4 regions of the Pedococcus badiiscoriae genome follow, and region 1 is predicted to be linked to each of the others. Evidence: predicted binding sites of a transcription regulator. Region 1 holds the regulator's gene; each other region holds the start of a gene.
What was found. The regulator LexA, encoded in region 1, represses DNA repair genes until DNA is damaged. The targets are predictions, from matches to a motif close to TCGAACANNTGTTCGA.
Positions count from the first base shown of each region.

Region 1 (5,062 bases):
CGAAGGCCCAGTCGTTCTCCGCAGTTGCCTTGTCCCCCCACCACGCCTTGAGCAGGCTGATGGCGTAGGCGTCGGCATGGGTCCAGAAGCCCTTCTGCTTCTTGCTCCCGATGGCCGACAGGTAGTCGTGCCAGGTGTCGTGCTGGCCCGCCACCGGCATCGCGAGGTAGCCGGGCAGCAGGTTGTACAGCGTGGGGATGTCCGTGGACCCCTGGATGCTGGCGTGGCCACGCAGGGCCATGATGCCCCCGCCGGGACGGCCCATGTTGCCCAGCAGCAGCTGGAGGATCGCGGAGGTCCGGATGAACTGGGCGCCGAGGGTGTGCTGTGTCCAGCCCACCGCGTAGACCCAGGCGGTCGTCCGCTCGCGGCCACTGTTCTCGGTGACCGCCCGCGCGACGTATTCGAAGTCGTCCACCGAGATGCCGCACGTGTCAGCCACCATCTGAGGGGTGTAGCGGGCGTAGTGCCGCTTGAGGATCTGGAAGACGGTGCGGGGATCCTGCAGCGTCTCGTCGCGCAGCACGCGCGCGTGCTCCAGCGGTGGGCCGCCCGAGCCGTGCTGGTCGCCGGCCGAGTGCTCCGACCGCTGCTCACCGTGGACGTGACCCGAGTCGGGGTCGCCGATCTCCCCGCCCGACCGGTCGTCCGATCCGCCCTCCTGCTCGGCGTCCGCCGACGCGTAGGCCCAGCTCTTGGAGTCGTATGCGCCGCGCTCGTCGTCGTAGCCGGAGAACAGGCCGTCGAGCTCCTCGGTGTCCCGGAACTCCTCGCTGACCAGGGTCGCGGCGTTGGTGTACGAGACGACGTACTCCCTGAAGAACAGCTCGTTGGACAGCACGTGGTTGATCAGTGCACCGAGGAAGACGACATCACTGCCGGCCCGGATCGGGACGTGCCGGTCGGCTGTCGCGGACGTGCGGGTGAACCGCGGGTCGATGTGGATGACCTTGGCACCCTTGAGCTTTGCCTCGGTCACCCACTGGTAGGCGACCGGGTGGCACTCGGCCATGTTGGAACCCTGGATGACGATGCAGTCAGAGTTCGACAGATCCTGCACGTATTGGGTGGCGCCGCCGCGTCCGAACGAGGACCCCAGACTGGGGACCGTGGAGGAGTGTCAAATACGAGCCTGGTTCTCGATCTGGATGGCGCCCGCCGCCGTGAACAGCTTCTTGATGAGGTAGTTCTCCTCGTTGTCGAGCGTCGCGCCTCCGAGGGAGGCGATCCCCATCGTCCGACGCAGGGGTCGACCATGCTCGTCCCGGTCCTGCCAACCCGCCCTGCGGCTCGCCACGAACCGGTCGGTGATCATCTGCATGGCCGTCTCGAGGTCGAGGCTCTCCCACTCGGTGCCGCGGGGCCGACGGTAGAGCACCTTGCGCTGTCGTCCGGGGCTGTTGACGAGCTGCTCGCTCGCCGAACCCTTGGGACACAGCCGTCCACGGGACACCGGCGAGTCGGGGTCGCCCTCGATCTGCACCACCCGCGCGTCCTTGACGAAGACGCGCTGCCCACAGCCGACCGCACAGTAGGGGCACACGCTCTGCACGACCCGGTCGGCCGTGGAGGTGCGGGGCTCGAGCTCGCGAGTCTGGCGCGATGTCACCGACGGGCCGCGACCGAGGAGGTCCCCACTGGTGACCTGACGCACCACGGGCCAGGACAGGAACGTCCGCCTTGCATCCACCGCAACCTCCAGCGCCTGGTCCGCCACGTCGTCCGAACGACCTCGATCCGAACATGCCACACATTTGCGACGTGAGCACCTCGGACACGGCCACTCAGTTGCGCACTCGCACGCCTCCGACCAGCGACGATGCACTCCGAGCGCGCATCACGGCGGGCCGACGGTCAGCGGCTCGCCCCGGCGGATCAGCCAGCGCTGGGGATGAGCAGCGTCTGCCCGGCGTGGACGTCGGTGCCGGTCAGGTCGTTGGCGATCTGGATCTGGGCGACAGCCTCCGCCATCGGCAGCTGGGGCAGCTGCTGGACAGCGATCTGCGACAGCGTCTGCCCTGACTGCACCGTGGTGGAGTGGTCGATCACCATGGCCGAGGCGCCGCCGGAGAACAGGGCGAGCGCCAGCGCGACGGCCGCCACAACCACGGTCAGCGTCAGCGCCAGACGCGCCGCGCGGGTCAACCGCAGCGGCGTGGCCGGGGTCGTGACGGCGCGCCCGGTGGGCACCGAGACCAGGTGGGGCCGAGTCGGGCGAACGGGAACCCGCACCGGTGCGGGGGCGACGTCCCAAGCGACTGCTGCACTCATCAGGTCCTCCATCGTGGCGATCTCTGCGGCGTTCCTCGAACGGATGTGCGAAGAACTGCGTAGCTGATTTCTAGCACGCATGTTCGAACCAATCAAGACACGCGTCGAACACATGTTTGGCACAGACGTTCGAAGGCCATACGCTGTGTTCATGCCGCAAGCACATCAGAGGCCACTGACAACGCCTCGCCGAGCACCCGGCATACGGCACCTGACCTGCGGAAACGAGGAAGCGGCATGAGCGACGACAACGTCAAGGAACTCCCCGACCGCGATCGCGGCGACGGACTCACCGTCCGCCAGCGACGGGTGCTCGAGGTGATCCGCAACTCGGTCGACCGGCGCGGCTACCCGCCGAGCCTGCGCGAGATCGGCGAGGCCGTCGGGCTCACCTCCCCCAGCTCTGTGGCCCACCAGCTGTCCACCCTCGAGCGCAAGGGCTTCCTGCGGCGCGACCCCAACCGGCCGCGTGCCATCGAGGTCGTCTCCCCCGACTCCCCCGCAGACATGCGCGGCTACCGTGGCGGCGCCTCGGCCGAGGACGAGACGGCGACCTACGACGAGACGGATTCGGGCGACCAGCGCCCTGCGGCGACCTACGTGCCGGTGCTCGGTCGCATCGCCGCCGGCGTCCCGATCCTGGCCGAGGAGACCGTGGAGGACGTCTTCCCGCTCCCCCGCCAGATCGTCGGCGAGGGGCAGCTGTTCCTGCTCCAGGTCGTCGGGGACTCGATGATCGACGCCGCCATCTGCGACGGCGACTGGGTCGTCGTGCGTCAGCAGCCCACGGCCGACAACGGCGACATCGTCGCGGCGATGCTCGACAACGAGGCCACCGTCAAGACGTTCAAGCGCAAGGACGGCAAGGTGTGGCTGATGCCGCACAACACCGCCTTCGACCCCATCGACGGAGACCACGCCACCATCCTCGGCAAGGTCACGGCGGTGCTTCGCCGGGTCTGAGCTCGCCTGTTCGGCCGATGGCCAGTCCGCCGAACGGTCCGAACCACGGCGGGGACGGGTGGAAGCGGTGCCTGCCCCGTGACGGGTGAGCGCGCCGGGACGTTGACCCGACATGCAGAACCATCCCGATGCCGAGCTCACCGACCAGGTGCTCGGGTCCGAGATCGAGCTGCTCGCGGACCTGATCGACGCCGCGAGCCGGGCCTGCGCGCACCTGGACCCGGACCAGATAGATGCGGCGCTGGGGCTCTGTCCGCAGCTGGGTCCGGCCCCGAGCCTCGCCGCAGCGTCCCCCGGGACGTCGGCCAGCCAGTCCCTCGGCTAGTCGCGCAGCAGGTCGCCGGGCAGATTCTTGGACTAGTCGCCCAGGGCGTCGAGGTAGTGCGTGAGCTTGGTGGCGAAGCGTTCGCCGCCATCACCGTCGGCCCACAGCTCCCAGAGCTCGTTGTCCTCGGACTGGAGAGCCCGGTGCAGGGCCTGGGTGGCGAGCTCCTCGAGCTCCTCGTCCACGTCGATGGGTTCGTCGTCGACCCACCAGGGCACATTGCGTTCTCCGACAACGGATTCGAGGTCGTCACAGGCAGCCACGAGCACGGCGGCAGCCACCGCCTGCGACATGGCCGGCGCCTCGATGTAGCCCGACGCGCGGACCACGCTGTCGAGCGCCGACTCGACCCTCTTGCGCCGGACGTCCGGCTCGGACTCCTCGAGCTCGTCGAGGAAGTCGAGCGCGTCGTCGTTCTCGAACGGCCCCGCTCCGCTGGCGCCCATCTCCCAACCTCCCGCGTGCGACTAGCTGCTGCTTCGAGGGTGCCAAGAGACGCGGCGACACGCCAGCCCTAGTCGTGCGGACTCATCCGTTGGTACCAGGCGGTGTCGACGTATCGACCGAACTTGTGTCCGACCTCCCGCAGCACTCCCACCCGCTCGAAGCCACACGACAGGTGCAGGGCCACGCTCGCGTCGTTGGGCAGGGCGATCACCGCGACCTGGGTGTGCACCCCGGGGGCGGCGTCGAGCCGTGCCAGCAACGCGGCATACAGGGTGCGGCCGAGGCCTTGGCCGCGGGCGCCCTCCGCGAGGTAGACGGACACCTCCTTGGTGCCGTCGTAGGCCGGCCGCGGGCGGAACGGGCCCGAGTACGCGTAGCCGAGCAGCGCGTCGTCCGCACAGGCCACCAGGACGACGTTGCCCTCGTCGGTGGCCGCGACCTTCTCGCTGAGGTATGCCGCGCCGCGGGGCTCGGTGTCGAACGTCGCCACCGAGGTGCGGACCTGCTCGTCGTAGATGGCCGCCATCGCGGGCAGGTCGTCCCCGGTCGCGTCCCGGACGAGGACTGACGCGTCGCTGGTCGGGCCGATGCTGCTCATGTCGGCGATGCTAGGGGGATGGACCACGAGCCCGGGCACACCCATGGCACCGACGCCTCGAGCGGCGGGGCGAAGCTCCCTGACCCCGACCGCGGTACGCCCACGGACCGCCAAGCCCTCTGGGACGAGCGGTATGCCGCGCACGAGCACGTCTGGAGCGCGACGCCCAACGCCGAGGTGGAGCGCATCGTGGGCAGCTGGGCACCCGGCCGGGCCCTCGACCTGGGCGCCGGCGAGGGTCGTCACGCCGTGTGGCTGGCGGAGCTGGGCTGGCGGGTGACGGCCGTCGACTTCTCGGCGGTGGGCCTGGCCAAGGGCGAGAAGGAGGCCGCCCGCCGCGGGGTCCGGGTCGACTGGGTCGTGGCGGATGCCCGGTCCTGGCACCCCGCTCCCCAGACCCGCTTCGACCTCGTCCTGGTGTCGTACCTGCACCTGCCCTCGGACGTGGTCTCGCGCAC
Region 1 covers NZ_JACCAB010000001.1:285,491-290,552, forward strand. Annotated here, with positions in the region: gene fdh (formate dehydrogenase) at 1-1,690, opposite strand, end outside; gene BJ986_RS16155 (LysM peptidoglycan-binding domain-containing protein) at 1,876-2,271, opposite strand; gene lexA (transcriptional repressor LexA) at 2,509-3,234, shown strand; gene BJ986_RS01350 (hypothetical protein) at 3,347-3,559, shown strand; gene BJ986_RS01355 (DUF4259 domain-containing protein) at 3,592-4,005, opposite strand; gene BJ986_RS01360 (GNAT family N-acetyltransferase) at 4,074-4,604, opposite strand; gene BJ986_RS01365 (class I SAM-dependent methyltransferase) at 4,623-5,062, shown strand, end outside.

Region 2 (5,062 bases), 2.5 Mb from region 1:
AGCCAGACCGACTTCGACTTCGTGCGGATGCTCATCGAGGACGACATGATCCCCGACGACGTCACGATCCAGGTGCTGACCCAGTGCCGTGACCACCTCATCGAGCGCAGCTTCGACGCGATTCGCGGGGCGAAGCAGGCCATCGTGCACTTCTACAACTCGACCTCGGTGCTCCAGCGGCGGGTCGTGTTCGGGCTCGACCAGGACGGCATCGTCGACATCGCGCTGCAGGCCGCGCGGCTGTGTCGCAAGCTCGAGGAGACCGTCCCCGACACGGTCGTCTACTACGAGTACAGCCCCGAGTCCTACACCGGCACCGAGCTCGAGTTCGCGGTGCGCATCTGCAACGAGGTGGCCGACGTCATCGACCCGACGCCGGACCACAAGATGATCATCAACCTGCCCGCGACCGTCGAGATGGCCACGCCCAACGTGTATGCCGACTCGATCGAGTGGATGATCCGGCACCTCGAGCGGCGCGAGTCGATCGTCGTCAGCCTGCACCCGCACAACGACCGCGGTACCGGGGTGGCCGCGGCCGAGCTCGGCTATCTCGCCGGCGCGGACCGCATCGAGGGCTGCCTCTTCGGCAACGGCGAGCGCACCGGCAACGTCGACCTCGTCACCCTCGGCATGAACCTCTTCAGCCAGGGCATCGACCCGCAGATCGACTTCTCGAACCTCGACGAGATCCGCCGGACCGTCGAGCACTGCAACCAGCTGCCGGTAGGCGAGCGCCACCCGTGGGGCGGGGACCTGGTGTTCACCGCCTTCTCCGGCTCGCACCAGGACGCCATCAAGAAGGGCTTCGAGGACATGGAGCGCCAGGTGGCCTCCAGCGGCAAGTCGATCAACGAGCTGGTCTGGGGCGTGCCCTACCTGCCGATCGACCCTCACGACGTCGGGCGGTCGTACGAGGCCGTGGTCCGGGTCAACAGCCAGTCGGGCAAGGGCGGCGTCGCCTACCTGCTCAAGACCGAGCAGCAGCTCGACCTGCCCCGCCGGCTGCAGATCGAGTTCAGCGGCGTGGTCCAGGCCAAGACCGACAGCGAGGGCGGGGAGGTCAGCGCGGCACAGCTGTGGGAGATCTTCCAGGACGAGTACCTGCCCGCGGTCGACGGAGCGGTCAACACGTGGGGCCGGTTCACCCCGGTCAGCCACTCGCTCATCAGCGAGCAGGACGGCATCGACAAGATCAGCGCCACGATGCTCGACCGCGGGGTCGAGGTGGTCGTCGAAGGCACCGGGAACGGACCGATCGCCGCGTTCATCGACGCGCTGTCCACCCTGGGCGTCGACGTGCGGGTGCTGGACTACGCCGAGCACGCGCTGTCCGCCGGTGGCGACGCCAAGGCGGCTGCCTACGTCGAGTGCGCCGTCGGCGAGCGGGTCCTGTGGGGCGTCGGCCTGCACAGCTCGATCGTCAAGGCGTCCCTCACCGCGGTGCTGTCCGCCGTCAACCGAGCGGAGCGCGCCGGGGCGGCCTGACCGGGGCCGCCCGACCGGCGCCGCCTGCTCCTCGGTCAGCGGATGCCGCGGGGGCGGAACTGGATGGAGATGCGCGGCCCGACGGCCTTGGTGGTCTTGGGGATCGCGTGCTCCCAGGTGCGCTGGCAGGAGCCACCCATGACCACGAGATCGCCATGGCCCAGGGAGAAGCCGATCGAGTGCCCGCCTCCTCGGGGACGTAGCGACAGCGTACGGGCCGACCCGATCGACAGGATGCCGACCATCGTGTCGAGGTCCTTGGCCCGCCCGACCCGGTCACCGTGCCACGCGACCGAGTCCCTGCCGTCCCGGTAGAGGCACATGCCTGCCGTCACGAACGGCTCGCCGAGCTGCGCGGCATACCACCGGCTCAGCTCCTCGCGAGCCTGGGTGAGGACCGGGTGGGGGAGGGGCTCGTCCTCGTCGTAGAACTTCAAGAGCCGCGGAACGTCGACCATGCGCTCGTACATCTCGCGCCGTTCGGCGTACCAGGGGACCTCGTGGTGAAGCGCCTCGAACAGCACGTCGGCGCCGGCCAGCCAGCCCGGGCGATAGTCGACCCACGCGCCGCGGCTGAGCTGGGTGCGGTGCAGCCCGTCGCCCAGGGGGTGCAGGTGGATGTCGTCACCGGTGTCGAGCAACGATGCCTGGAACGCTGACGGTCCCTGGAGTGCCGTGGACATGCCAGCAGCATATCTCATCTTCGAACACCTGTTCTAGTCTTGGGCGCTCGCAGGGGACTGGCCGCAGCGGCATACCGGGAAACGCGGCTGGGGGAGAGACAATGGGGGCATGCCCCTGTACCGCGACGAAGGCATCGTCCTACGCACCCAGAAGCTGGGCGAGGCCGACCGCATCGTCACCCTGCTCACGCGCACGCTGGGCAAGGTCCGCGTCGTGGGCAAGGGGGTCCGGCGCACCAAGAGCCGCTTCGGGGCGCGGCTCGAACCGGCGATGATGGTCGACGTCCAGTGCTACGAGGGACGCAACCTCGACACCGTGACCCAGGCCGAGACCCTCGCCTCCTGGGGTGACGTGCTCGCCCGGGACTACACGACCTACACCGCCGCCGCCGCGATGCTCGAGACCGCGGACCGGCTCACCGAGGAGCGGGAGCCCAACCTCCAGCAGTACCTCCTGCTCCAGGGCGCGCTGCGGTCGATGGCTGAGGGGCTGCACGACCCCGGTCTGGTCCTCGACGCCTACCTGCTGCGCGCGCTGGCCGTGGCCGGCTGGGCGCCCAGCTTCCATGACTGCGCGCGGTGCGGTGCGCAGGGCCCGCACCGCGCGTTCAACCTCGCCTCGGGGGGCACCGTCTGCCCGGTATGCCGTCCGGTCGGGTCCGCGGCGCCGGCGCCGGAGACGCTCGCCCTCCTGGCCGCGCTGCTCGCCGGGGACTGGGTGGTCGCCGACGCGTCGCAGGGCAGGCACCGTCGCGAGGGGAGCACGTTGGCCAGCGCGTTCCTCCAGTGGCACCTCGAGCGCGGTGTGCGATCGTTGCGCCTCGTGGACCGACGTGACCCCGATGCCCAGCCCCGACTCGACTCCCGGGTGACCTGGTCGCCCGCTCCGCTCGGCGTGGTGGACACGGTCGAGCGGGCGCACGCCGCCCAGGCGGCCGAGGCGTGAGCACGGCATACCCCCGGCCTTTCGCGCACCCCAGCGGGGCCCAGCCGCCCGCACTGCCACCCGAGCTCGTGCCGCGGCACGTCGCGATCGTCATGGACGGCAACGGACGCTGGGCCAACCAGCGGGGGCTCGCCCGCACCAAGGGCCACGAAGCCGGCGAGGCATCCCTGCTCGACGTGACGGCCGGCGCCATCGAGGCGGGGGTGACGCACCTGTCCGCCTACGCCTTCTCGACCGAGAACTGGAAACGCAGTCCCGATGAGGTCCGGTTCCTCATGGGCTTCAACCGCGACGTGATCCGGAGGCGTCGCGACCAGCTGCACGAGTGGGGCGTGCGGATGCGGTGGGTCGGTCGCCGGCCACGGCTGTGGGGCTCGGTCATCAAGGAGCTCGAGATCGCCCAGGAGCTGACCAAGGACAACACCGGGCTCACGTTGTACTTCTGCGTCAACTACGGCGGGCGGGCCGAGATCGCCGACGCCGTCCAGCGGATCGCCGAGCAGGTGCAGCGCGGCAAGCTCAAGCCGGGGTCGATCGACGAGTCGACGATCGCCCGGTACATGCCCGAGCCCGGCATGCCCGACGTCGACCTGTTCGTGCGGAGCTCGGGGGAGCAGCGGACGAGCAACTTCCTGCTGTGGCAGAGCGCCTACGCCGAGATGGTCTTCCAGGACACCCTGTGGCCCGACTACGACCGTCGACACCTGTGGGCGGCCATCCAGACGTATGCCGAGCGCGACCGACGCTATGGCGGCGCCGTCGACAAGGCGGTCGACAAGGCCGTCGAGGGTCCGCGCTAACTGCTGCTAGCAGAGGCTGGCTGACTCAGCACATGCTGCAGCCTCTGCTAGGTCAGGCAACCTCTGCTAGCAGAGGTCAGTGAGCGGAACAGGTCGCGCAGGTGCCGACGATCTCCAGCGTGTGACGCACGTCGGTGAACCCGTGCTCGGCGCTGACCCGGCTGGCCCACGCCTCGACGGTCGGTCCCTCCACCTCCTCCGTCCTGCCGCACACGCGGCAGACCAGGTGGTGGTGGTGTCCGGTCGAGCAGGCGCGGTAGACGGCCTCGCCCTCGTCGGTGCGCAGCATGTCGATCTCACCGTCGGCGGCCATCGCCTGGAGGTTGCGGTAGACGGTGGCGAGCCCGACCTTGTCCCCGGCCTCGCGCAGCCGGGCGTGCAGCTCCTGCGCGGAGCGGAACTCGCTCGTCCCGGCCAGCACCGCCGTCACCGCAGCCCGCTGGCGGGTGGGACGGCGGGCGCCCTCCGAGGTCCGGTCCTGGACTCCGGTCATTGCGGTGCCCCCTCCCTCTGCGTCTCCCGAGCGCCGCCTTCGTGGCCGGCCTGGTCGCGGTCTTCGTGGCTGGCGTGGTCGCCGCCGTGGTGGCCGGCCGCCTCGTGCCTGGCCGGGTCGTGCTCGTCGTAGTGGCCCTCGTGGGGTGCGTGCCGGTGCCCGTCGTGCACGTAGTCGAGGTGGTCGCCGTGGGCGACGGCTGGGTGTCCACACTCGGGACCGTGCTCGTGGTCGTGCCGCTCTGCTCGCCGGTGCTGGTGCGCGCGGGCCCGGGCCACCAGGCCCGTGCTCGTCGCGGCCAGCACGAAGAACCCGATGGCCAGCAGCACGATCGTCCCGCCGGAAGGGGTCTCGGCATAGAACGACACGATCACCCCGCCCACGCTGGCCACGATTCCCACGAGCACCGCCCAGCGCATCGAGGCGCGGAAGCTGCGGCCGAGCAGCTGGGCGGTGGCGTTCGGGATGATCATGAGGGCGCTGATGAGCAGCAGGCCCACCACGCGCATCGACACGACGACCGTCACGGCGGTCAGGACGGCCAGCGCGATGTTGAGGCCGGTCACCGGCAGCCCGCTGGCGCGGGCGTACTCCTCGTCGTTGGCGACGGCGAAGAGCCACGGTCGCAGCAGCCAGGTCGCCATGAGCACCA
Region 2 covers NZ_JACCAB010000001.1:2,782,670-2,787,731, forward strand. Annotated here, with positions in the region: gene leuA (2-isopropylmalate synthase) at 1-1,488, shown strand, start outside; gene BJ986_RS13125 (alpha-ketoglutarate-dependent dioxygenase AlkB) at 1,524-2,171, opposite strand; gene recO (DNA repair protein RecO) at 2,281-3,117, shown strand; gene BJ986_RS13135 (isoprenyl transferase) at 3,114-3,917, shown strand; gene BJ986_RS13140 (Fur family transcriptional regulator) at 3,994-4,410, opposite strand; gene BJ986_RS13145 (metal ABC transporter permease) at 4,407-5,062, opposite strand, start outside.
Region 2: the regulator LexA is predicted to act here: its motif matches at 2,192-2,207, upstream of BJ986_RS13125 (alpha-ketoglutarate-dependent dioxygenase AlkB).

Region 3 (5,062 bases), 250 kb from region 1:
CGCACTCCGTCGACCCGCTCCACCTCCTGCACGGCGTGGGCCATCGCCGACTGCATCCGGATGCCGAGGACGTCGAGCTTGAGCAGCCCGAGCGTCTCGACGTCGTCCTTGTCGAACTGGCTCATCGGGAAACCCAGCCAGCTCGCCTCCACCGGCGTCCGGTCGAGCAGGCTGCCGTCGGACAGGATCACCCCACAGGGGTGCAGCGCGATGTGGCGGGGCAGCCCGTCGAGCCGTTCGACGAGGTCGAACAGGGCACGCAGCCGAGGACTGTCCAGACCCCGCGCGCGCAGCTCGGGCAGCTCGGCGATGGCGTTGCGGGCGTCCCGCGCGCGGATGTGTGGGAACGCCTTGGCGATCTCGTCGATCTCCACCGGCGGCAGCCCGAGCGCCGCCCCGACGTCCCGGATGGCGTGTCGCACCTTGTAGGTGTCCATCATCGACACGCAGGTGACCCGCTCACCGCCGAACCGGTCGAGGACCCGCTCGTAGACCTCGGTGCGGCGGGCCGACTCCACGTCGATGTCGATGTCGGGCAGCTCGGCCCGCAGAGGCGAACAGAACCGCTCCATCAGCAGGCGGTAGCGGATCGGGTCGACGCCGCTGATCCCGAGCAGGTAGTTGACCAGCGACCCGGCTCCCGAGCCGCGAGCCGCGACCCGGACCCCCATGTCGTGGATGAGGTCGACGACCTCGGCGACGGTGAGGAAGTAGGTCGGGTAGCCCAGCTCCGCGATGACCTTGAGCTCGTCGGTGAGCCGGCTCTCCACGGCCATCAGGTCGCGCTCACCCGCCCCGGGGTAGCGCGTCGCCACTGCCGCGCGGCACCGCTGCTCGAGCACCACCTGGGCACTCATGCCGGGTTCGACCCCCACCCGATCGGGTTCGGGCAGGTGAACCGACCCGATGCCCAGGTCGTGGCGGGCGCTCTGGGCACAGCCGAGCCCGAGGGACAGGGTCCGCCCGACGAGCTCGTCGGCGCGCGCCCGGTCGCCGGTGACCTCGCGGGCGATGCCATGCATCGTGTCGGTCGTCGCCAGGTGGGCTGCGTCGGTGACGCGGTCGAGGTGCCGGGTGTCGAGGGCGACCAGCCGTCGCGCGGCGTCGAGCACGTCGACCACAGCCGACTCCCCCGGGTCGACGTGGCGCACCGCCGCGGTGAGCACTGCGGGAACCCCCTGCTCGTCGGCAAGTCCCAGCAGCCGCCGGGCATGGCTGCGCGATGCCGGGGTGCCCTCGGGTCCCCCGTGACAGACCACCTCGATGACGACGGCGTCCGGTGGCAGACGACGTCTCCAGGCGGCCAGCAGTTCTCGGGCCCGGTCGATGCGCTTGGCCAGCAGCGCCCGTCCCACGTCGGAGTCCGGGCCGAGCAGCACCACGAGCGGACTGGGCTCCCCGCTCACCGCAGGACCGCCACAGGCCGCTGCGATCACGGCTGCGGAGCTCACGGGCACTCCCCGCTCACCACGCAGGTGGGTCTGGGTGACCAACCGACACAGTGCCGCCCACCCCACCCCGGCGGGCAGCCCGGCCGCACGCCCCCGCGCGAGCACCGTGACCCGCGGGTGGCGGGCATCGCGCTCGGCGCCGCCCCGGACCGGCGTCCGAGGCGCCACCCCCGTACCCGTCGCCCCTGGACCCGTCACCCCTGGACCCCCATCTGGGCCCACCCCGAGGTCGACCCCCAGGACGGGCGCGATGCCGGCCGCGGTGGCTGCCTGGACGAAGCGGATCGCGCCGTAGAGACCATCGCGGTCGGTGAGCGCGAGAATCGGCTGACGATGCTGGGCGGCGCGCTCGACCAGCGCCTGGGGCGTGGAGGTGCCGTAGCGCATCGAGAACCCCGACGCGACGTGCAGGTGGGCGAACTCGGCGCTCACGGTCCCGACCCCGTGCCCACCGTGCTGGTCACCAGCGTGGGCACCAGCAGGTGGTCGTGGGTCGACCTGGGCACGGGCAGGCCCAGGGTCCGGCAGACGAGGTCGAGAAAGAGCTCGGACTGGCGCAGCAGGTCGTCGGCCTCGCGCGCGCTGTGGTCGTGGTGGCGGCGAGCCCCCACGACGTCGAAGAACCCGGCCCACTCGGAGAGCTCCGGCGCGACGGTGGGCAGCAGCTCCCAGAGGCTGCGTGGACCCGACTGACCGGTGGACGGGTGGGCGGAGGTGCTCCGGGTGGCGACCACGGCGGCAGCGGCGCGCAGGGCCCCGAGCTGGGCCTGGTCATAGCGTCGGGCGATCTCCTCGCTCTGGCAGGCCTCGAGCAGCGAGTGCCGTGCCCGGTCGAGCAGGTCGAGCGTGGCAGCGGCTCCGGTCGGTGCCCCCAGGGCACTGCGGGCGCCCATCAGTCCGCCACCCTCAGCAGCCGCCACTGACTGCTGACGCTCGCAGGGTCGGCGCACAGGTCGTAGACCCCGGTCCCGGCGAGTCGGCCGGCGCTCGCCTCGACCCGCCAGACCTGCCGCTCCCGTGCGTCGGTGAGCACGTCGCTGCCCTCCCGTCCACGGGCATCGCGCCACCACGGCCGCCGCTCCTGCCACCGGTCGAGCACGGCCCGGACGACATAGAGCCGGCCACGCCAGACGAAGGCGTCCGGCCCGCGCCCCGCCACCTCTCCCAGGCCCGGGGTCACGTCCTCGCGAGCGCCCTCCCGGACCTCGATGGGCTCTTCGTAGCGGCGGACCACAGGTGCTCCTTCGATGGTGGTGGGTGATGGTTGGGGTGATGGTGTGGGGTGATGGTGGGGTCGCTGGGATGCGCTCTGGCCCTGTGAGGGACGGGGTCGAGGCGCCTGCTCACAGGGCCAGAGCCGCAGTGGTCCGCGGGGCGACCGTCTGCCACGGTGTGGGACCGTGACCGGTGGACCGGCCGTCGTCGGAACCATCAATTCGAACAGGTGTTCGAACAAGAACCACCGTACACCCCGCCACGGACAGGCCGTCAACCCCGTGGGACGACTGGTGACAGGCATGATCCGACGGCCCTAGGCTTTCGGCCATGACAGCGTCCGACGCGTCGACGTCGGCCCCCGACCTGACCGGGCACCCTGCCGTCCGCAGGGTGCTCGAGACCCTCGCCGTGCACCACGTCGTCCCGGAGGTGGTGACCCTCCCCGACGCCGCGCGCACGGCGGCCGCCGCGGCTGCCGCGCTGGGCATCACTCCCGCCGAGATCGCCAACTCACTCGTCTTCAGGGCGCACGCCCCGGACGGCACGGTCAGCCCGATGCTCATCCTCACGTCGGGCGCGCACAAGGTCGACCTGGTCAAGGTCGCCGACCTCGTCGACGACGTCGACCACCTCGACCGGGCCGACGCCGACTTCGTCCTCGAAGCGACCGGGTTCACCATCGGGGGCGTGGCGCCGGTCGGCCACCGCACCCAGGTCCCCACCCTCGTCGACGTCTCGCTCAGCCGCTACCGCCACGTCTGGGCGGCCGCCGGCCACAGCCACACCGTCTTCCGCACGACCTACGAAGAGCTGCTCCGCGTCACCGGAGGGCACGCGATCGAGGTCGCCTGAGATCCCCAACGATCCCGGACCTCCCCAACCGCGCAGGGCGAGTCGGCACAATGGGCCCATGACCACACCGAAGCCCGTCGAGTGCTGGCTCACCGACATGGACGGCGTCCTCGTCCACGAGGAGAACGCGATCCCGGGGGCGGCCGACTTCATCGCGGCACTGCAGGACACCGGACGACGGTTCCTCGTGCTGACCAACAACTCGATCTTCACCCCGCGCGACCTGCGTGCGCGGCTGCTCGCGAGTGGTCTGGACGTGCCCGAGGAGGCGATCTGGACCTCGGCCCTGGCGACAGCGCAGTTCCTCGCCGACCAGCGGCCCGGAGGCAGTGCGTTCGTCGTCGGCGAGGCCGGCCTGACGACGGCGCTGCACGAGGTGGGCTACACGCTGACCGAGCGCGACCCGGACTACGTCGTGCTCGGCGAGACCCGCACCTACTCGTTCGAGGCGATCACCAAGGCGATCCGGCTCATCGAGGGCGGCGCGCGCTTCATCGCGACCAACCCCGACGTCAGCGGTCCGAGCCAGCAGGGCACGCTGCCCGCCACCGGGTCCGTCGCCGCCCTGATCAGCACGGCCACGGGCCACCAGCCCTACTTCGTCGGCAAGCCCAACCCGCTGATGATGCGCAGCGCCCTCAACCGGATCGACGCGCACTCGGAGTCGACCGTGATGATCGGCGACCGGATGGACACCGACGTGATCAGCGGGCTCGAGGCAGGGCTGCGGACCGTCCTCGTCCTCACCGGCTCGACCCGCCGCGACCAGGTGCACCGCTTTCCCTACCAGCCGACGCGCGTCGTCGACTCCATCGCCGATGTCGTGCCCCTGGTGGGCGAGCTGCGTCCACTGACAGGCCCGTCGAGCGACTGACCGAGCGACTGACACGGCGAGGTATGCCGTGCGGCCGGGTCAGCGGCGCGTGGTGCCGAGCACCCCATCCAGCAGACCGGGGAACGTCGCGTCGAGCTCGTCGCGCCGCAGCGACACCAGCCGCTCCCGTCCGCGGGGCTCGTTGCGGATGATGCCCGCCTCGCGCAGCACCTTCATCAGGTGCGACTTGGTCGACTTGGGCAGCGCCGGGTTCGTCGCGCCGCACTGGGCCATCTCGAGTGGCCCGTCGGCGAGGTCGCGGACGATCTGGAGTCGGGCAGGGTCGCTGAGTGCGAACAGCACATCGGTGAGCTCGACGTCCGCCATGGCGGGATGCGGAAGCTCTTGGTTCGCGGGCATGGTTCGATAATACTCGGACCAATTTGGCGGGAACGGGAATGCCGGCACAGGACTGACGGTTCGATAAATATCGAACCGATGTTCTCGTCCGAGAGGCCCGTCATGAGTGCGACCAGCAGCATCCCGACCGGAACGACCCGCTCGACCACGCCCAGCTCGACCACGCCCAGCTCGAGCAGGCTCCCCCGCCGCCCGGCCTTCGTGCTGGCGCTCACGTCAGTCGTGGCCATGATGGTCGGCGCGAGCGCGCCGTCACCGTTCTACCCGGTGCTCAAGGCGCAGATCGGCTTCTCGGCGGGGATGATGA
Region 3 covers NZ_JACCAB010000001.1:38,087-43,148, forward strand. Annotated here, with positions in the region: gene BJ986_RS00180 (DNA polymerase III subunit alpha) at 1-1,883, opposite strand, end outside; gene BJ986_RS00185 (SAV_6107 family HEPN domain-containing protein) at 1,880-2,344, opposite strand; gene BJ986_RS16710 (DUF6504 family protein) at 2,344-2,685, opposite strand; gene BJ986_RS00195 (YbaK/EbsC family protein) at 2,997-3,521, shown strand; gene BJ986_RS00200 (HAD-IIA family hydrolase) at 3,580-4,395, shown strand; gene BJ986_RS00205 (ArsR/SmtB family transcription factor) at 4,435-4,755, opposite strand; gene BJ986_RS00210 (MFS transporter) at 4,858-5,062, shown strand, end outside.
Region 3: the regulator LexA is predicted to act here: its motif matches at 2,888-2,903, upstream of BJ986_RS00195 (YbaK/EbsC family protein).

Region 4 (5,062 bases), 2.7 Mb from region 1:
GCCGGTGGCTCGTCGGTGACGTTCCACATCGAGGCCGCGCACGACCCCCGGGCCCTGGCCCGGAACCTGCGTGGGCTCGGAGCCCGGGCCGGGATGGCGATCAAGCCGGGCACGGCGTTCGCTCCCTACGAAGACCTCCTGCCGGACCTCGACATGGTCCTGGTGATGACTGTCGAGCCCGGGTTCGGCGGCCAGTCGTTCATGGCCGACCAGATGCCGAAGGTCGCCCAGGTCCGCGAGGCGGTCCGCCGCCACGGTGGCGAGATCTGGGTGCAGGTGGACGGGGGAGTGTCGGCCAAGACCATCGAGGAGTGCGCCGCGGCCGGAGCCGACGTGTTCGTGGCCGGCTCGGCGGTCTACGGCGCCCAGGACGCCGCCGCCGCGGTGGAGGAGCTGCGCACCCTGGCGACCGCCCACGCCTGCTGATCCAGCCGTGTCAGCCTGTCTCGTCCCAGCGGCGGTAGGCGTCGAAGGGGTCGCGCTCGACCACGGCAGGTTCCGCCATCGCGCGTCCTGGCCCATCCGCTGAGTCGCCAACGCGCGGCGGGAAGGTCGTCAACACGCGGTCTGGCGGAACCTCGATGTCAATCCAGCGAGCCGGCTCTCCCGTCGGCGGTACGTAGGTCGTCTCGAGTCCGGCGTCGATGTCCGACTCCGAGTCCGGTCGCCTCAGTTCGTCCGGGTCCGGGGGCCGCAGCCGGTGACCGTGGCGGTTGACGACAACGAGGCCGTCGGGTCGGGTCGGGTCGCCGGTGATGGTGAAGTCCCCACGGTCGAGGGCGTCGTGGTGGAACGGACAGAGACTCACCTGGTTGTCGACATCGGTGGTCCCGCCGGTGGCCCATTCCCTGAGGTGGTGGACCTCGACGAACCGGGTGACCGAACATCCCGGGAACCGGCATCCGCGGTCGCGGTCCTCGATCAGCCTGCGCGAGCGCGGTGGGAGGATCCGCATGGTCCGACCCACACTGACGGGCCGTCCCTGGGTCTCCCAGACCGGCTGAAGCACACCGTCGGCGAGGAAACGCGCCAGCAGTCGCTGCGGGATGGCGCCCCCGTTGTTGACCCACGCCCCTGCGGTGTCGAGGTGGAGGTAGACCCGGTAGTGGCTGGCACTGCTCGTCGATGCCACGCCGGCCAGGGACCGCTGAGCCATCTCCGCGAGGGCGTCCGCATAGGTCGGGTGCAGGCGCTCCTGCCCACCCACGGCCGATGCGCCCGGTTGGGCGTCCGACACGGTCCTGTCCGCCGCCCGCCGGTCATCGCCCCGTTGGCGGAGGAACAGGGCGTCCTTCGCCTCCTTGACGGCCTGCTCGACGAGGGCGCCGATGGTCGCCGGTGCGCTGTAGCGGAGCTGGAACCGGCCGTCGCGGTCGTAGCTCATGGTGAGCTCCGGGACTGCACACGCTCGCCGCTCTGACTCGCTCCCGGGCGGTGTCGCCGGCCGGGTCTCTGGCGTGATCCCTACGGCCTCCGACTCGGCTGGGTCAGCGAGAGGTTCGGCCGCGGCATCGTGGGCACCGGCATCGAGGGCACCGGCATCGAGGGCACCGGCATCGTGGAAGGCGTGCCGACTCACGACGCGGCGCAGCTGGGGCACCGTGGCATGGCGGGCGAGATGGGTCATCGAGGCCTGGTAGCTCGCGGGCACGTGGTGGGCCACGACGGCAGCCGCATCGAGCGAGAGCTCGCCGGCGCTCACCGCAGCGGCCGTCTCAGGCAGCTCGGCGCGACGTCGCGCGACGACGACCACGTCGCGCGCGTGGGCGGGCGACAGGCCGGCCCGCACCGTGAAGTAGTGCTCCGGTGAACGGAACCCTCCGTCTCCCCAGAGCCCGCCCTCGATCAGCTCCACGGCGACGTCGACCAGCTCGGCGTGCGCCCTGTTGAGCCGGCCGGCAGCCGTCGCCGTGCGGGCCCACAAGGCCCGCTGGGCCTCGGCCCGCTGGGCGGCAAGGGGACTCGATGACATGTACCAATCGTACAGGTGTTCGAACACGGTTGGAAGATTTCTCCACAGCCGGTTCGACGGCAGCACAACCAAACTCGCGTCGTTGACGATTTTGCCCGTGAGGACCGTCACGCGGACGGACGCGGCGCTCCCGCTGGCACTGCGGCATACTGGACCGTGACGTGCTCCGGGGTCGGTGTAATTCCGAACCGGCGGTGACAGTCCGCGACCCGACCGCAGCCAGCGGCCGGTTGACTGGGTGGAACTCCCAGACCGACGGTGAAAGTCCGGATGGTAGGCAGCACGCGACAGCGGGACCAGTGGGTTCGCAGTGCGGCAGTTGCCGACCCTGCGCCCACCCTCGCCAGCAGGCCCGCCTGCATTCCCCGGAGCTCAACCGACACGGTTTCGAGCAAGGGCAGGACAGTGGCAGTGCAGTCGACGATCGACACGGCGATGATGCGTCGTGCCCTCGCGCTGGCCGCCCACGGTCCCCGGGCCAACCCGAACCCGCGCGTGGGGTGCGTCCTGGTGGACGCCTCGGGCGAGGTCGTGGCGGCCGGTTGGCACCGGGGCGCGGGGACACCGCACGCGGAGGCCGACGCACTGAGTGCCGCTGGCGAGCGGGCTGCCGGGTGCACGGCCTACGTCACCCTCGAGCCGTGCAACCACAGTGGCCGCACCCAGCCCTGTGCGATGGCCCTGTATGCCGCGGGCGTGGCTCGCGTGGTCTACGCGCAGACCGATCCCAACCCGGCAGCGGCCGGTGGCGCACGGTGGCTTCGCCGCAGGGGCGTCAGGGTGGACGGCGGCATCCTGGCGACGGAGGCCCAGGCCCTGAACCCCACCTGGACGCACCTCGTCACCACAGGGCGGCCGTGGGTGACCTGGAAGCTCGCGACCACCCTCGACGGTCGCAGCGCGGCCGCCGACGGGTCGAGCCAGTGGATCACCGGCGAGGCGGCCCGGGCCGATGTCCACGAGCAGCGTTCCCGGTGCGGTGCGATCCTCGTGGGGACCGGCACGGCGCTCGTGGACGACCCGCAGCTCACCGCCCGGCGCCCCGACGGCACGCTGTACCCCGAGCAGCCGCTGCGCGTGGTGATGGGTGAGCGCGACCTGCCGGCCGGCGCCCGCGTCCTCGACGACGCGGCGCCCACCTGGCAGCTGCGGACCCGCGACCCCAAGGACGTCCTGACGGCGCTCGCCGAGGCCGAGGTGCACCACCTCTGGCTCGAAGGAGGCCCCACCGTCGCGGCGGCCTTCATGGCCGCCGACCTCGTCGACGAGCTGGTGGCCTACGTCGCACCCGTCCTGCTCGGGCGCGGGCGCCCCTCCGTCAGCGATCTGGGAATCACCTCGATCGACCACGCGCTGCGCCTGCAGCCGACCGACATCACGCTGATCGGCACCGACGTGCGGATCACGGCCTCACTGAAGGGAGCTCGCTGATGTTCACGGGCATCGTCGAAGAGCTCGGCCACGTCGTCGAGCTCGAACGCGGCGCGGACTCGGCCCGGCTCACCGTCGCGGGACCACTCGTGACGTCCGACGCCGTCCACGGCGCCTCGATCGCCGTCAACGGCGTCTGCCTGACGGTGGTGGAGCACGACGACTCCGGGCAGTTCACCGTCGACGTCATGGCCGAGACCCTCGACCGCAGCAGCCTCGGTGCGCTGCGTGCCGGTGACCGCGTCAACCTCGAGCGCGCGATGGCCGCCACGAGCAGGTTCGGCGGCCACATCGTCCAGGGTCACGTGGACGGCACCACCACGATCCTCGCCCGGACACCGGGGGAGCGCTGGGAGGTCGTGCAGCTCGGCCTGCCGAACGCACTGGCCCGGTACGTCGTCGAAAAGGGGTCGATCACGGTCGACGGGGTGAGCCTCACGGTCTCCTCCGTCGACGACGTGACCTTCAGCGTCTCCCTGATCCCCACCACGCTCGCCCTCACCACGTTGGGACACAAGGAGGTTGGCGACACCGTCAACCTCGAGGTCGATGTCCTCGCCAAGTACGTCGAACGCATGATCACCACCAAGGAGACCTCCGCATGAACATCTTCAGTCGGCTCTACGAGGCGCACCTGACGATCGCCGGCCACCCCATCACGTGGCGCGAGATCGTGGGCAACGCCTTCGGCTTCGCCTCAGCCATCGGGGGGCTGCGACGCCGCGTCTGGGCCTGGCCGACCGGCATCGTCGGCAACGTGCTGCTGTTCACCGTGTTCATCGGTGCGACCTTCGACGCCCAGGCCCAGCAGCCCCTGTTCGGCCAGGCCGGTCGGCAGGTCTTCTTCATCCTGACCAGCGTCTACGGCTGGTGGCGCTGGAACGAGCACCGCAAGGCGCACAGCGACCCGTCCGCCGCCGCCATCACCCCGCGCTGGGCCACGGTCCGGGAGCGGACGGCATACCTGGTGGCGGCCGCGGCCGGCGTGGTGGTGTTCCAGTGGGTGTTCTCGGTGATCGGGGCAGGCTGGCCTGCGCCGCGCTGGTACTTCTGGTGCGATGCCTGGATCTTCGTCGGCTCGATGGTGGCCACCTACGCGATGGCCCGCGGCTGGAACGACTTCTGGCTCGCGTGGATCGCGGTCGACCTCGTCGGGGTGCCCCTGCTCTGGCACTCCCAGTACTACCCGACGGCCATCCTCTTCGTCGTCTACGGCGCCCTGGTCATCTACGGCTTCTTCGTGTGGCTCAAGGCTTCCCGTGAGGAGCGCGACCCCGCTCCCGAGCTGGCGGAGGTGTCCGCATGATCGGCCTGGCCAGCATCGAGGTTGCTCTCGCGGCACTGCGCGCAGGGCGTCCGGTGCTGGTCACCGACAGTGAGGACCGCGAGAACGAGGGCGACGTCATCCTCTCCGCGCAGACGCTGACGGACGAGTGGCTGGCCTGGACGATCCGCCACACCAGCGGCTACCTCTGCGCCCCCATCACGAGCGAGACCGCCGACCGGCTCGGGCTGCCGCTCATGGTCGCCGACAACCGCGACCCGCTGCGGACCGCCTACACGGTGAGCATCGACGCCGCACACGGCGTCACCACGGGCATCAGCGCGGCCGACCGTGCGAAGACCATCCGGCTGCTGGCAGAGCCCTCCGCGACGTCC
Region 4 covers NZ_JACCAB010000001.1:2,970,793-2,975,854, forward strand. Annotated here, with positions in the region: gene rpe (ribulose-phosphate 3-epimerase) at 1-426, shown strand, start outside; gene BJ986_RS14010 (HNH endonuclease signature motif containing protein) at 437-1,972, opposite strand; FMN riboswitch at 2,131-2,259, shown strand; gene ribD (bifunctional diaminohydroxyphosphoribosylaminopyrimidine deaminase/5-amino-6-(5-phosphoribosylamino)uracil reductase RibD) at 2,378-3,403, shown strand; gene BJ986_RS14020 (riboflavin synthase) at 3,403-4,008, shown strand; gene BJ986_RS14025 (nicotinamide mononucleotide transporter family protein) at 4,005-4,709, shown strand; gene ribB (3,4-dihydroxy-2-butanone-4-phosphate synthase) at 4,706-5,062, shown strand, end outside.
Region 4: the regulator LexA is predicted to act here: its motif matches at 1,980-1,995, upstream of BJ986_RS14010 (HNH endonuclease signature motif containing protein).